One region of the Bacillus sp. P4_D3 genome, then DNA from elsewhere that is predicted to be linked to it. Evidence: predicted binding sites of a transcription regulator. Region 1 holds the regulator's gene; each other region holds the start of a gene.
What was found. Region 1 encodes Rex, which represses fermentation and respiration genes when NADH is low (regulators of the CRP and FNR family bind a similar motif). Its sites were predicted from a motif close to TTGTGAAATATTTCACAA; they were not measured.
Positions count from the first base shown of each region.

Region 1 (3,931 bases):
ATACTTGTGTAACGAGTTTATCTAAGAAATAACGGTCATGGGAAACGATTAAAATCGCGCCGGGATAGCCTTGTAAATATTGTTCAAGCCATGTTAGTGTCTCAATGTCCAAATGGTTTGTAGGTTCGTCTAAAATAAGTAAGTCTGGTCTAGTTAATAATAATTTCCCAAGAGCTAATCGAGTCTTTTGTCCACCACTTAATGTGGAAATTGTCGTCTGATGCGTTTCAACTGGGAAGCCAAGACCGCTTAGAATCGAGCGTATATCCGCTTCGTACTGATAGCCGCCTTGATCTTTATAATCTAATTGTAATTGGTCATAATCAGCTAATAATTTCTCATATATAGCCGCATTTGAAAAGTTTTCTTCTTTTCCCATCTCTTGCTCTAGCTTTCGAAGTTTTGTCTCCATCTGCTGTAGATGTGTAAAGACGGTTAACATTTCATCCCAAATTGTTAAAGACGTTTCTAATCCGGTATTTTGAGCTAAATACCCCATTGAGACATCTTTTGGTTTTATAATTTCACCACCATCATGAGATAACTCGCCAGCTATTATTTTTAATAATGTAGATTTTCCGGCTCCATTTCGTCCGACTAATGCGATACGATCTTTTGTTTGTACTTCCAATTTTATGTTTGCAAGAATCGTTTCTGCACCGTATAATTTCGAAAGCCCATTCACTTGTAATAATATCAATGTTTTCACCTCAAATAATTTCTTAACTTTGCCATGTTTATATTTCTCAATCATACTAAAAATAGTGTATAGTTTAAAATAAAGAGAGAATACTTCTTCTCTTTATTATACAAGGAAATTCATGAGTACTAAACTTCTGTATTTGATTCAAGTATAAGAATAAAGATAGGAAGAGAGGAGAGGTTATATGGATCAGCAAAAAATTCCACAGGCCACTGCCAAACGATTGCCTCTATACTATCGATTTATCCAAAACTTATCTCTTTCTGGTAAGCAACGTGTTTCATCAGCCGAATTGAGTGAAGCGGTAAAGGTTGATTCCGCAACTATTCGAAGAGATTTTTCATATTTTGGAGCGTTAGGGAAAAAAGGATATGGATATAACGTAAATTATTTATTATCATTTTTCCGTGAAACACTCGACCAAGATGATATAACACGTGTGGCACTTATTGGAGTAGGTAATTTAGGGACCGCTTTCTTACATTATAATTTCACGAAAAACAATAATACAAAAATTGAAATGGCGTTTGATGTTAGTGAAGAGAAAGTTGGAACAGAAATCGGAGGAATTCCTGTATATCATTTGGATGAATTAGAAGAACGTTTATCAACTGATATACAAGTGGCAATATTAACGGTACCCGCTACAGTAGCGCAATCTGTGGCAGATAGATTGGCAGAAACGAACGTGCATGGTATTTTAAATTTCACACCAGCACGCTTAAATGTGTCAGAGAATATAAGAATTCATCACATTGATTTAGCTGTAGAGTTACAAACGCTTGTTTACTTTTTGAAGAATTATCCACAATAAAACGCAGAGGAGATGACCTCTGCGTTTTATTATTGTTTTTTCTTTGTGAATTTAACTAAGATAAGGCGAAGTGCCAAATTAAAATCAATTGTTGCCATAACTGCAAATAGTATTGTCCACATATTCCAGATTGTATCTGTTACGTTCGTAATGGCGAAGCGTGTAAAGATACATCCAAGAAGAAAGTACAATACAGCCATGAACAATGGTGAGTTTCTCATACTAAAAATCCTCCGATAAAGCCTTGCATTTTTTCAGCTTCTTTAATCATTTCTTGAATTTGCTCATTACTTACTACAACTTGAGCAACTGCAACTAATGTATTCATTGCAACATGAGCTGCAATAGGAACTATAATTCGTTTCGTTTTTACGTATAAAAAGGCGAATACGAGCCCCATAGAAGTGTATACCAATAAGTGAGTAAAATCAAAATGAATCGCCGCGAATACAAGTGAACTAATGATAGCGGCAATAAAGAAGTTAAACTTCTTATAAAGTGTACCGAATAAAATTTTTCTAAATACGATTTCTTCCAAAATAGGTCCTATTATAGATATGACAATAAGGAACCAAGGTGTCGTTCTTGCGATGTCCATAAGTCTTGCTGTATTTTCAGATCCCGGTGTAATCCCTAATAAACGCATTTCGATCATACCGGCAATGCTTTGTGAGAACAGCGCTAAGAAGAAACCAATAAAAATCCACCCAATTGTAGCTGGAACAGTAGAGCGCATTTTATCTAAATGCCTGTCACGAATGTCTGTTCTGAGTAACCAAAGTACAACGCATAATGCAATGAAAAAGCTAATGATAGCCCAATGACCAGTTATGAGCTGAAGTTTTTCCTCTCTAGTAAATCCCCTATTATCGTATAGTCCAGTTTTCAGGAGAAGCGGTAACCCGGCAATGCCTGATAACTGCATTAAAATGTATGTAACGATAATCCACCAATATTGTTTTTTCAAATGGTTTAACCATCCTTTCTAACGCTAGTGTATGAGATAAGGTAGGATAACATGTAAATATGCTACCTACGATATAAACTTTCATCTGAATTATATTTTTTTTGTAAATAAGTATTTGAAAATAAAATAGGAGACAGGAAAAAGTTGTACGTTTAGCGAAAACAACTTAGGGTGTCTTTCATATTGTAACATACAAGAAGTGGGAACAACGATTCATATAGTAAAGGTAGTAGAAGAAGTAATGATATCTAGGAAAGTGCATAAAGTAATTTGCGAAAAAATTATGATTTTTTTACTTGCAAAAGAAATTGAGATTATTTATTATTAGAAGTGTGTTAGCACTCGTGTGACTTGAGTGCTAATAAATAAAATTTACATAACAAAATGAGGAGGTTATTGTTCATGCTAAAGCCATTAGGTGATCGCGTTGTAATTGAACTTGTTCAAGCAGAAGAAAAAACAGCAAGTGGTATTGTATTACCAGAAACTGCAAAAGAAAAACCACAAGAGGGTAAAGTTATTGCAGTAGGTACAGGCCGAGTGCTTGAAAATGGTGAGCGTGTTGCTTTAGAGGTAGCAGCAGGTGATCTTATCATCTTCTCAAAATATGCAGGTACTGAAGTGAAATACGAAGGTACAGACTACTTGATTTTACGTGAAAGTGACATTTTAGCAATTATCGGTTAATTATATACATTTTAAAAATCCAAGGGGGTCAATTATTATGGCAAAAGATATTAAATTTAGTGAAGAAGCACGTCGTTCGATGCTTCGCGGTGTCGACACTCTTGCAAACGCAGTAAAAGTAACGCTTGGACCAAAAGGTCGTAACGTTGTACTTGAGAAAAAATTCGGTTCACCACTTATTACAAATGACGGTGTAACAATCGCAAAAGAAATCGAATTAGAAGATGCATTCGAAAACATGGGTGCGAAATTAGTAGCAGAAGTTGCTAGCAAAACAAACGATGTAGCTGGTGACGGAACGACAACTGCAACTGTATTAGCGCAAGCTATGATTCGTGAAGGTCTTAAAAACGTAACAGCTGGTGCAAACCCAATGGGTCTTCGTAAAGGTATCGAAAAAGCTGTTACTGCTGCAATTGAAGAATTAAAAGCGATTTCTAAACCAATCGAAGGTAAATCTTCTATCGCACAAGTAGCTGCTATTTCTTCGGCTGACGAAGAAGTAGGTCAATTAATCGCTGAAGCAATGGAGCGCGTTGGTAACGACGGCGTTATTACTTTAGAAGAATCTAAAGGATTCACAACAGAATTAGACGTAGTAGAAGGTATGCAATTTGATCGTGGATATGCATCTCCTTACATGATTACTGATTCTGACAAAATGGAAGCAGTTCTTGATAACCCATACATTTTAATTACTGATAAAAAGATTTCTAACATCCAAGAAATCTTACCAGTATTAGAGCAAGTGGTACAACAA
Region 1 covers NZ_JBFUIN010000054.1:7,289-11,219, reverse strand. The annotation lists gene abc-f (ribosomal protection-like ABC-F family protein) at 1-700, opposite strand, end outside; gene AC1DTM_RS09990 (redox-sensing transcriptional repressor Rex) at 888-1,517, shown strand; gene AC1DTM_RS09985 (YdiK family protein) at 1,547-1,738, opposite strand; gene AC1DTM_RS09980 (CPBP family intramembrane glutamic endopeptidase) at 1,735-2,484, opposite strand; gene groES (co-chaperone GroES) at 2,887-3,171, shown strand; gene groL (chaperonin GroEL) at 3,209-3,931, shown strand, end outside.

Region 2 (3,931 bases), on a different contig from region 1:
ACTTTAGCATAAATAGCATGTTAGCAAAAGATATTGTCGCAAGTCGTTTAGATACAGGAATTTCATTTACAGAGTTCACGTACCAAATTTTGCAAGCAATGGACTTCCATCATTTATACAAAGAAGAAGATGTTCAATTACAAATCGGTGGTAGTGATCAATGGGGAAATATTACGAGCGGTTTAGATTTAATTCGTAAATTAGAAGGTCATGAGGCGAAAGTATTCGGATTAACGATTCCATTATTATTAAAATCAGATGGTACGAAGTTTGGTAAATCAGCAGGTGGTGCTATTTGGCTTGATCCGGAAAAGACAACAGCGTTTGAATTTTACCAGTTCTGGGTGAATACAGATGACCGTGATGTAATTAAATACTTGAAATACTTTACGTTCTTAACGAAAGAGAGAATTGATGAATTAGCAGCGAAGGTAGAAACAGAGCCTCATAAACGTGAAGCGCAAAAAGTATTAGCAGAAGAAATGACGAAATTCGTTCATGGAGAAGAGGCATTTTTGCAGGCTGTGAAAATTACAGCTGCGTTATTTAGCGGAGATATTAAATCGTTAACAGCTGATGAAATTGAACAAGGATTTAAAGAGATGCCGACATTTGAGTCTTCAAAAGAGACGAAAAACATTGTAGAGTGGTTAGTTGATTTAGGAATTGAACCTTCTAGACGTCAAGCGCGTGAAGATATTAATAATGGGGCTATATCTATGAATGGTGAAAAAGTAACGGATGTAGGCACTGATGTTACTGTAGAAAATTCATTTGATGGAAGATTTATTATTATTCGCAAAGGGAAGAAGAACTACAGCTTAGTGGAATTAGGAGAATAGTTCTTGTGAAAGAGTGGAAGTAGGGAAGATATCTACTTCCGCTCTTTTCATATACACAATTTCGACATAAAAAAGTCAGTATATTTTGATAATTAAAGAGGGTTATATTATTCTTTTGCCGAATAAATAAGTTAGAGAAAATTACGGATAAAAATAGCCCGAACCATGCAGGGCATGATTCGGGCTTATATTCAGATTAGTAAGCTAAGCTGAATAGACCTTTAATGTGTGATAAGTAACGAACGTTACTTGCTTCTTTCATTAATGATGCTGGTAAACCTTTAAGTGGAGTATTGGTTGCTCCGATTGTAGCAACAGCATCTTTACGTCCTAGACTAGCAAGTGTTCCAGAGTTGATAGGTGCGAACTCTTCGAATGCTTTGCCTTCTAGTGCTGCGTATAAGTTGTATCCAATTAACTCACCCATTTGCCAAGCGATTTGTGCAGTTGGTGGGTATGGACGACCGTCTGCAGCGAAGACAACAGCGCTATCTCCAGCAACGAATACGTCTTTGTGAGAAGTAGATTGTAGGTGCGCATCAACTGTTGCACGACCGCGGTTTACTTCAAGACCTGATTCACCAATTAATGGGTTACCTTGTACGCCGCCTGTCCAAACGAATGTGTTAGCAACGATTTTTTGACCGTCTTTTAAGTCGATTTCATTACCAGCAACGTTTGTTACAGGAAGACCTGTTAAGAATGTAACACCGCGTGCTTCTAAGCTAGCAGTTGCACGTTCGATTAAGTGGTCTGGTAATACTGGAAGGATTTTCGGACCTGCTTCAACAAGAAGAAGTTTAACTTCTTTTGGATTTACGCCGTGGCTTTTTGCAAGTTTAGGCATAATGTCAGCAAGCTCACCAACTAGCTCAACGCCAGTTAATCCGCCACCACCGATTACGATTGTAGCATCAGCTTCGTTTTTCGTTTTCGCGTATTCACGAATACGGTCTTCAACGTGTTTGTAGATTTTGTTTGCATCAGCAGCAGATTTTAATACCATGCTGTTTTCTTCTAGTCCTGGAATACCGAAGTAAGCAGTTTTACTTCCTAAAGCAACTACAAGTGCATCGTAAGATAGCGTAGTGCCACCAGCTAGTTTGATTTCTTTGCTATCAACTGAGAATGACTCAACTGTTGCAATTTTAAGATCGATGTCTTTACCTTTGAAAAGCTTTGTAAGTGGCATTGCAATTGCTTGCTCAGCAACGTTACCAGCTGCAAGGCGGTGTAGTTCAGTGATGATTTGGTGTGTTGGATATTGGTTGATCACTGTAACTTGTGCTTCTGATTTGCTGTAGTATTTACGTACGTTTAAAGCGGCAAGAAGACCGCCATAACCAGCGCCTAAGATGACAATTTGTTTTGACATAGTATGTTATCCCCCGTCTTTACTAATTGTTGTTATAAGTTAAATTATTTATTATTACGTTCTGCACTAACTTGAAGGTATGCGTTCACAAAGCGGAACATTTTTTGTGCTTGTGGGTCTTTTAGTAATTTTAATAGACCGAACAGGCCGATAACTTCGTTGCTTTCGTCAGCACGATCTTTCGCTTCGATAGCAGTTGCAGCCATGCTTTTCACTGTATCTTTTACAGGTTCTACAAGTTCTTGGATTGCACTAACAGTGTCGTTTTTTAATACTTCATCAGTAGCAACAGTTTGAGCGAAGTCATAAGACTTAGTTAAAATGTTAACAAGCTCAGTTAATTTTGGAAGCTGTTCTACTAGTGTTGTTAATGATTCTTGTACCTCAGGTTTTAACAACTGATCAAGTACATCAAGTTGTCCTTGGCTAGCAGAAATTTGTACAGTTTCTTGTTCTGGCTTTGTTTGAGTCATAGTTTCTGGCATCTCCAATTCTCCTTTACGATAGCAATACTCTTATTTTTGATAGGCAAGATAGTAAACGGTTATGAAACTTTATACAAAGTTTCACAAAACACAATAAAATGCCTTTAAATTTATGACAGCAAGTAGGCTGAAAACATAAATTTAAAACCATAACGTCTTACCTATTATTTATGAACTGTCCGATACATGGCTTGTCCGCATAATGGAAAGTTCCCTTATCGGAAAGTGTATATAATATATATCCTATATTATATACTATATACACGTATGTTAACATAAAAATGATTCCTAATTATTTGATATTGAGCCCATAACCTAGTAATGACAAGGTATGAAAGCGCATAAATTATTTTACTTCGATAAGAAGTATACCTATATAATAATAAAAAAAGGGAAAAACAAACAAATTTACGTTCGTTTTTTCCTTTTTTCTTATTGTTCACTCTCTGCGATTAGCATCGATGTGTTACCGCTTTTTTCAAGATGACATTCGCCCCAAGTACAAAGAGAATCAAGAATCGATTCTAAAGACCACCCGTAATCAGTAAGGGAATATTCTACTTTTGGTGGTACTTGATTGTACACCTTTCTTTGAATAACTCCATCTTCTTCTAATTCACGTAGTTGCTGTGTTAACATCTTTTGTGTAATACCAGGCATTAAACGTTTTAGTTCACTCGTTCTCCTTGTACCTTTCGTTAAGTGGCAAAGAATAACGACTTTCCATTTTCCGCCGATAACCTCTAAAGTTGCCTCCACAGGAATATTATATTTTTTCATATGAAAATCTCCTTTGATGAATGTAGATTTCAGTTCTTCAACAAAAGAAGCTAAATAAAGTGAAACTTAAATGTTACTTTTTAGTGCCTATAGCACTTTAAAGTACGTACTTTTTATTATGTTGAATATGTTTCATAATAGCATACGTAAGAGGGAAATGAGTAGTACGGTACTAAAAAGTGCCTATGTTACTTTTTGGTACCTATCGTACTTTAAAGTGCGTTCTTCAAAAAAAGAGTGAAGCCATTCATAATAGCCTTTATGAGCAGTAAAGTTATTTTTGTAGAAGATAAAAAGGCCTTTTTATCACACTATTATGATTGGATTTCTCGTATTAAGGAGGAGTTCAATTGAATTCATATACAGTATCATCTTCGGCTGTTCAGACGAATCGAAGAAGTATGTTTGCTTTATTAGCGCTAGCAATTAGTGCGTTTGGAATTGGTACA
Region 2 covers NZ_JBFUIN010000008.1:1,547-5,477, reverse strand. The annotation lists gene tyrS (tyrosine--tRNA ligase) at 1-842, shown strand, start outside; gene AC1DTM_RS02865 (NAD(P)/FAD-dependent oxidoreductase) at 1,039-2,217, opposite strand; gene AC1DTM_RS02860 (DUF1641 domain-containing protein) at 2,262-2,702, opposite strand; gene AC1DTM_RS02855 (winged helix-turn-helix transcriptional regulator) at 3,135-3,482, opposite strand; gene AC1DTM_RS02850 (MFS transporter) at 3,884-3,931, shown strand, end outside.
Region 2: a site for Rex is predicted at 2,772-2,789, ahead of AC1DTM_RS02860 (DUF1641 domain-containing protein). Genes of this name have one in related genera too.

Region 3 (3,931 bases), on a different contig from region 1:
GTTGGTAGCACGGGACTATACGGACACCATATTGTTTTAGCTCTTCCACCAATGGATAATCCTCCAAAATCCTTAACAATTAAACCTACGTATCTTAGTGGTCAAAATGATACTTTAAAAAATGGAGGTTCTGAAGATTTAAAAATGACTGTTTTACTACAATAATTGAAGGGCTTTGCTAGGTTTCCATGTCTATTGACTGTTAATAAGTGACGTTGTGTTAACTTGATGTGTATGGAAAAAACATCACTATCAAGCTAAGATAAATTTGTATCCATGTAATCAAAAAAACGCTATTCTTTTTGTAGAATTATACAGAAAGGATGGCGTTTTTGATGAAGTCTATCATTTCAAATGAACTGGACCTTTTCGCACAAGAGCTCCAGTAGTCCTACAAGAGATCGCCAAACAAGTTGGTTTTATACAGCGATCTAGCAAAAGTATCAAGCAAACGAACTCATTGCCCTTTGCGTATGGCTCAGTCAAGAAATTGCTAGCACATCATTTATACAATTGTGCAGTCAGTTAGAAGTTTCTACAGGTGTACTTATGAGCTCAGAAGGACTGAATCAACGCTTTAATCCAGAAGCTGTTATTATTATAGGATTTCGTCGGTAAGTCGATATATTGTAAAAATCGCTGATATAATTTGAGTTACGGTCGATATATTTAAATAATCGCTGATATATTTGGAGTTATGGTCGATATATTGTAAAAATCGCTGATATAATTTGAGTTACGGTCGATATATTTAAATAATCGCTGATATATTTGGAGTTATGGTCGATATATTCAGAAAATCGCCGATATATTTGGAGTTATGGTCGATATATTCAGAAAATCGCCGATATAATTTCACTTACCGATAAAAACCAAAGTCCAACCCTTTCACAATCTAAATAAAACGCCTCCATTGAGATGGATTTCACCCGCACTCTAATAACTTTACACTCTATGTGAAAAAGTTCACAAATAGGTCATAATTTGTGAAGTAATTCACAATAATCCGTGCTACAATATGTATGTAAAGAAGTTAAACAACATTAAATTAGTATTTTAATTACTTACTTAAACAATAATAAAAAATAGATGTAAACAATTGAAAGGGGAAATTAACATGAAAAAAGGTATCAATCGCGTAGTATTAGTAGGAACAGGAGCTGTAGGTTGTAGTTATGCTTACTCAATGATCAACCAAGGTGTAGCTGAAGAATTCGTACTAGTAGATGTTAATGAAGCAAAAGCAGAAGGGGAAGCAATGGACTTAAGCCATGCGGTACCATTCTCTCCAGCACCAACAAAAGTTTGGAGCGGTAGCTATGCAGATTGTAAAGATGCAGATTTAGTTGTTATCACTGCTGGATTACCACAAAAGCCAGGCGAAACTCGTTTAGACTTAGTTGAGAAAAATACAAAGATCTTTAAACAAATCGTTCGCGGTATTATGGATAGCGGATTCGATGGAATCTTCTTAATCGCAACAAACCCAGTTGATATTTTAACTTACGTAACTTGGAAAGAATCTGGTCTTCCAAAAGAGCGCGTAATTGGTTCTGGTACAACTTTAGACTCTGCTCGTTTCCGTTACATGTTAGGTGACTACTTAGATGTAGATCCACGTAACGTTCATGCTTACATCGTTGGTGAGCACGGTGACACTGAACTTCCAGTATGGAGCCACGCTACTGTAGGTGTACAAAAACTAGAAACAATCTTAGCGAACAACGAACAGTATAACCAAGAAGATTTAGATAAAATCTTTGAAAATGTACGCGATGCAGCTTACCACATTATCGAGCGTAAAGGCGCAACTTACTACGGAATCGGTATGTCACTACTTCGTGTAACTAAAGCGATCTTAAGCAACGAGAACAGTGTATTAACTGTATCTGCATACCTTGAAGGTCAATATGGTGAGAAAGATGCTTACGTAGGTGTTCCAGCTGTTATTAACCGCGAAGGTGTACGTGAAATCGTAGAACTTGAATTAAACGAAGAAGAAAAAGCGAAATTCGCTCATTCTGTAAAAGTATTAAAAGAAACAATGGCACCAGTACTATAATAATTGCTAAATAATTCAGAGGCGGGAAACTGCTTCCTACCTCTGAATTAATATAAATTAATATAAATTAATATAAATTCCTTTTCCGGTTTCCCTTGTATATCCCCAATATACCCCTTTTGCTGGATAAGGGTCGTTTATAGAAAAAGCACTCTATTTTTGAATAGAGTGCTTTTGTGCGTTATCCCACTATTTGCGAGCAGAACTTCACTTTATTCTTTAGGAGTTAACCTTGTGGCAATTTTTCCTAAACGCCATTCATCTCCCGCATACTCATTAGACCATGTCCTACCTATTCCTTGAGGTGGGAGTTTTCCGTCGGGAAATGATAAATTTTGTGACAAAAAATGTTGAGAAACATTTTTAAACAATAGATTATTTCGCTTGTATTTCACGTGAGAAATAGCGTGAAAAATGGAGAGAAATCAATAAAGTAATATTGAGCAACAATGAAAGGTGAAAATAGTAAGGTGAAATGAAGCGTTTGCAATGAATATTCGTCAAAATTCGATATTTTACACGATAAATATAAACATTTTAAGTGAAATTTAAGAAAAAAACGAATATTTTTTAAAAAACAACAAGGATATTTCAGTTTTTTGCAGAAATGATAAAGAGTAAAAAATTTCTGTCATCTTAGTGAGGTGAACATATTGGATGTAATAAATTGTGAAGAAGTGAAACGAGATGAGTTTCATACAGAAAAGTACTATGACAGTTATAACATCTTTGGGGCACATATTGTGACGGAAGATGGGATGCGAGGTGTACGATTCACAGTATGGGCTCCTCATGCGAAAGCAATGAGTGTTGTTGGGGATTTTAATGAATGGGATTATAAGCAACATAAGATGCTAAAAGTGACAGAAGAGGGGATTTGGTCCTTGTTTGCACCGCATATTGAAGAGAATGAGATATATAAGTATGCGATTGAAACGATGAACGGTAACGTTATTTTAAAAGCAGATCCTTACGCAGTATATGCAGAAGTAAGACCAAATACGGCATCTGTAGTTTTTGATATAGAGGGATATGAATGGAATGATAAAAACTGGATTCGTAAGAGAAAGAAAAAATCGATTTATAAAGAAGCGATGACAGTTTATGAATTACATTTCGGTTCTTGGAAAAAGAAAGAAGATGGTGCTCTGTATTCTTACAGAGAAATGGCTGAGGCGCTCATTCCGTATGTGGTGGAACATCAATTTACACATATTGAAATTATGCCGCTTGTTGAGCATCCATATGATCGTTCTTGGGGATATCAAGGAACGGGATATTATGCAGCGACAAGTAGATTCGGCACGCCACATGATTTGATGTATTTTGTCGATGAATGTCATAAATATGGAATCGGTGTCATTTTAGATTGGGTGCCGGGGCATTTTTGTAAAGATGCTCACGGTTTATATTTGTTTGATGGGACACCGACTTATGAATATAAAGATAGAGACGTACAAGAAAACCTGGTATGGGGAACTGTTAATTTTGATTTAGGGAAGAGAGAAGTACGTAATTTCTTAATTTCAAATGCGTTATTTTGGATGAGATATTTCCATATTGATGGTTTCAGAGTAGATGCAGTTGCGAATATGCTGTACTGGAATAAAGAAGGAAAAGAGCAAAGCAATGAACACGCTGTTTCTTTCTTACGGGAGTTAAATGAAGCTGTGTTTGCAGAAGATGAAGAGTTTCTTATGACAGCAGAAGATTCAACAGCTTGGCCACTTGTAACAGCTCCAACATACGAGGGTGGACTTGGATTTAATTATAAATGGAATATGGGTTGGATGAATGACGTGCTGAAATATATGGAATGTGCGCCAGAGTACCGGAAATACATTCATGAGAAAATGACATTCTCTTTAA
Region 3 covers NZ_JBFUIN010000089.1:4,562-8,492, reverse strand. The annotation lists gene AC1DTM_RS12425 (DUF4179 domain-containing protein) at 1-165, shown strand, start outside; partial or broken gene AC1DTM_RS12420 (IS4 family transposase) at 336-603, shown strand; gene AC1DTM_RS12415 (L-lactate dehydrogenase) at 1,118-2,062, shown strand; gene glgB (1,4-alpha-glucan branching protein GlgB) at 2,716-3,931, shown strand, end outside.
Region 3: a site for Rex is predicted at 985-1,002, ahead of AC1DTM_RS12415 (L-lactate dehydrogenase). Genes of this name have one in related genera too.

Region 4 (3,931 bases), on a different contig from region 1:
GAAAAACGAATGATAGGCGATCATATAGAAGCTGTAGCAGAGAGGATATTAGGCAGTGATACGCGCGGGGGATATTGCGATGGAAATAGGAAAAGAGATAGTGTCTACCATACTCTAAATTTTGAAGACTTTTATCAAGGATGGGGCATTACATCTAATTTGTATAAAGGACAGCAATTATCGGTTATTATTCCTGTGCAAAATGAAGAGATGACGATTGGAAAGATTATAGAAGAGCTTCGCAAAATTGAACCATTGGAAATCATTGTTGTTGTAAATGGTTCGTCCGATAAAACGGCAACAATTGCAAAAGACAAGGGAGCAACAACAATTGTGTATAAAGAAGCACTTGGAAACGATGTGGGGCGTTCACTTGGAACTTATTTTGCAAAAGGAGAAATTGTTTTATTTATAGACGGTGATTTTGTTATCCCAGCTAGTGAGCTATATCCCTTTGCAAAAGCTATTGCAGATGGAACGGATGTCGCATTAAATGATTTAAATCATTATTTAGATTTGAGAGTACCACTTCATCTTGTAACAGCATTTAAATATGCATTAAATTTAGCTTATGATAGAAAAGATTTAGGAGTAGGCTCTCTTATTGCGGTTCCTAATGCGTTTAGTCGTACTTGTTTGAAGGAAATAGGGTATAAATCATTATTGTCACCTTGTGTAGCACAAGTGAAAGCTGTACTTTCAGGTTTTGAAATCGCTTGTGTAAGTCGTATCGATGTTGATAAGATGAACCGTGTTCGTCCCAGTGAACATTTCGCAAAAATAGGTCATCCTCCAGCTGTCCTTCGAATTATTGGTGATCATATAGAAGGATTAGAGCAATTAATTGCATTAACAAACAGTCGTGGTGGATTTTATGATGGAAATAGAAAAAGAGATGTTTTATAGTGGTAACAAAAAAAGTGTACAACGTATGTACACTTTTTTGCTCTGTTATAAAAACTATAACAGATTAGGAGATAAGAGTATTACAGCTCTACAATGGGTATCGTTCTTATATTACAAAATAGGACTCGTATATAAGGGTACCAAAAAAATACAATTAAAGAAAGGTTTAGTTATAAAGACTTTTACATGAAGTTAACACTACGGGTATAGTAGTTTGCTCAATATTTCACAAACATGTCACAACTATTTCGTCCACCTCCGAAAAAAAGTAGTATTCTAAGTGTGTAAGCTGTTATATAAAAAAACGCAGTCCTGTACTAATCAAAAATGGAGGAGATTAGGATGACTCAAGTATTAGAAAATGTAAAAAACGCGTGGGAAAACTTTAAAGGTGAAAAATGGAAAGCAGAGATTGATGTTCGCGATTTCATTTTAAATAATGTAAACGTTTACGAGGGAGAAGACTCTTTCTTAGCGGAAGCAACTGAAGCAACGAAAAAACTTTGGGATCAAGTAATGGATTTAACAACAAAGGAACGTGAAAACGGTGGCGTTCTTGATATGGATACAAAAATTGTTTCTTCTATTACATCACATGAACCAGGATATTTAAATAAAGATATTGAAAAAGTGGTCGGTTTCCAAACTGATAAACCATTTAAACGTTCTTTACAACCATATGGTGGTATTCGTATGGCGGAACAAGCTTGTGAAGCGTATGGATATGAAATGGATAAAGAACTTAGCAAGATTTTCAGAGACTGGCGTAAAACTCATAATCAAGGTGTATTTGATGCATACACACCAGAAATGAAAGCGGCTCGTAAATCAGGTGTTATTACTGGTCTTCCAGATGCATATGGACGTGGACGTATTATCGGTGACTATCGCCGCGTAGCGCTATATGGTATAGATCATTTAATTGAAGCGAAAAAAGCTGATTATAATTTAACTGGCGGTGTAATGAGCGAAGATACAATGCGTTTACGCGAAGAATTATCTGAGCAAATGCGTGCACTTCAAGAGTTAAAACAGATGGCTGCTTCTCATGGATTCGATATTTCTAAGCCAGCTACAAATGCACAAGAGGCCTTCCAATGGTTATACTTTGCTTATCTTGCAGCAATTAAAGAGCAAAACGGGGCAGCAATGAGCCTTGGACGTACCTCTACATTCTTAGATGTTTACATTGAAAGAGATTTAGCAAATGGTACTTTAACAGAAGAAAAAGCACAAGAAATTGTTGATCATTTCATTATGAAATTACGTCTTGTGAAATTTGCAAGAACGCCTGATTACAATGAACTATTCTCTGGAGATCCAACTTGGGTAACTGAATCTATCGGTGGTATGGCGTTAGACGGCCGTCCGTTAGTAACAAAAAACTCATTCCGTTTCTTGCATACATTAGATAATTTAGGACCAGCACCAGAACCAAACTTAACAGTTCTTTGGTCTAAACAATTACCGCAAAACTTTAAAAACTACTGTGCAAAAATGTCTATTAAAACATCAGCAATTCAATATGAAAATGATGACATTATGCGTTCTGACTACGGTGATGACTACGGTATTGCTTGTTGTGTATCAGCAATGAGAATTGGTAAACAAATGCAGTTCTTCGGAGCACGTGCAAACTTAGCGAAAGCATTACTATATGCGGTTAACGGTGGTAAAGATGAAAAGTCAAAAGCACAAGTTGGTCCTGAATACGCACCAATTACTTCTGAAGTATTAGATTATGAAGAAGTTATGCGTAAATTCGATATGACAATGGAATGGTTAGCTGGTCTATACTTAAATACATTAAATGTAATTCACTATATGCACGATAAATATAGCTATGAACGTATTGAAATGGCACTTCATGATACAAATGTTCTTCGTACAATGGCAACAGGTATCGCTGGATTATCTGTAGTAGCAGACTCTTTAAGTGCAATTAAATACGCAAAAGTAAAACCAATTCGTGATGAAAATGGTATTGCAGTTGATTTCGAAATTGAGGGAGATTTCCCTAAATACGGTAACAATGATGATCGTGTAGATGAAATCGCAGTAAATCTTGTGAAAACATTTATGAACAAGATTCGTAAACATAAAACATACCGTAATTCTGTTCATACAATGTCAATCTTAACAATCACATCTAACGTTGTATACGGTAAGAAAACTGGTAACACTCCAGATGGACGTCGTACTGGAGAACCATTTGCACCGGGCGCAAACCCAATGCATGGCCGTGATACAAAAGGTGCATTAGCGTCATTATTATCTGTAGCTAAATTACCATATGAAGATGCACAAGATGGTATTTCAAATACATTCTCTATTATTCCAAAAGCACTTGGTAAAGAAGATGATGTACAAGTACGCAACTTAGTATCTATGCTTGATGGATATGCAATAAAACAAGGACACCACTTAAATATTAACGTATTTAACCGTGAAACATTAATGGATGCAATGGAGCACCCTGAAAAATATCCACAATTAACAATTCGTGTATCTGGTTACGCTGTTAACTTTATTAAATTAACTCGTGAACAACAAATTGATGTAATTAACCGTACAATGCATGAAAGCATGTAAGTGAAAAAAGTGTTCCTCCGCTTTTAATATATAGCGGAGGGAGGCTGTTTCAATAAAGGAGGAAGTAACATGGTAAAAGGAAGAATACATTCTGTAGAGTCTTGCGGTACTGTTGATGGCCCAGGGATTCGTTATGTCATATTTACACAAGGGTGTTTATTACGTTGTCAATATTGTCATAATGCTGATACGTGGGAAATCGGTAAAGGTAAAGAAATAACAGTTGAAGAAGTGATGCAGGATGTGACATGTTACCTTCCATTTATTGAAGCTTCTGGAGGCGGTATAACAGTTAGCGGTGGAGAGCCACTATTACAGCTAGACTTCTTAATTGAGTTGTTTAAAAAGTGCAAAGAAGCTGGTATCCATACAACAATCGATTCTTCGGGCGGTTGTTATTCTGAAGAACCAGAATTCCAAAATAAGCTAGATA
Region 4 covers NZ_JBFUIN010000001.1:58,520-62,450, forward strand. The annotation lists gene AC1DTM_RS00280 (glycosyltransferase family 2 protein) at 1-906, shown strand, start outside; gene AC1DTM_RS00285 (hypothetical protein) at 875-1,096, shown strand; gene pflB (formate C-acetyltransferase) at 1,249-3,498, shown strand; gene pflA (pyruvate formate-lyase-activating protein) at 3,568-3,931, shown strand, end outside.
Region 4: a site for Rex is predicted at 1,121-1,138, ahead of pflB (formate C-acetyltransferase). Genes of this name have one in related genera too.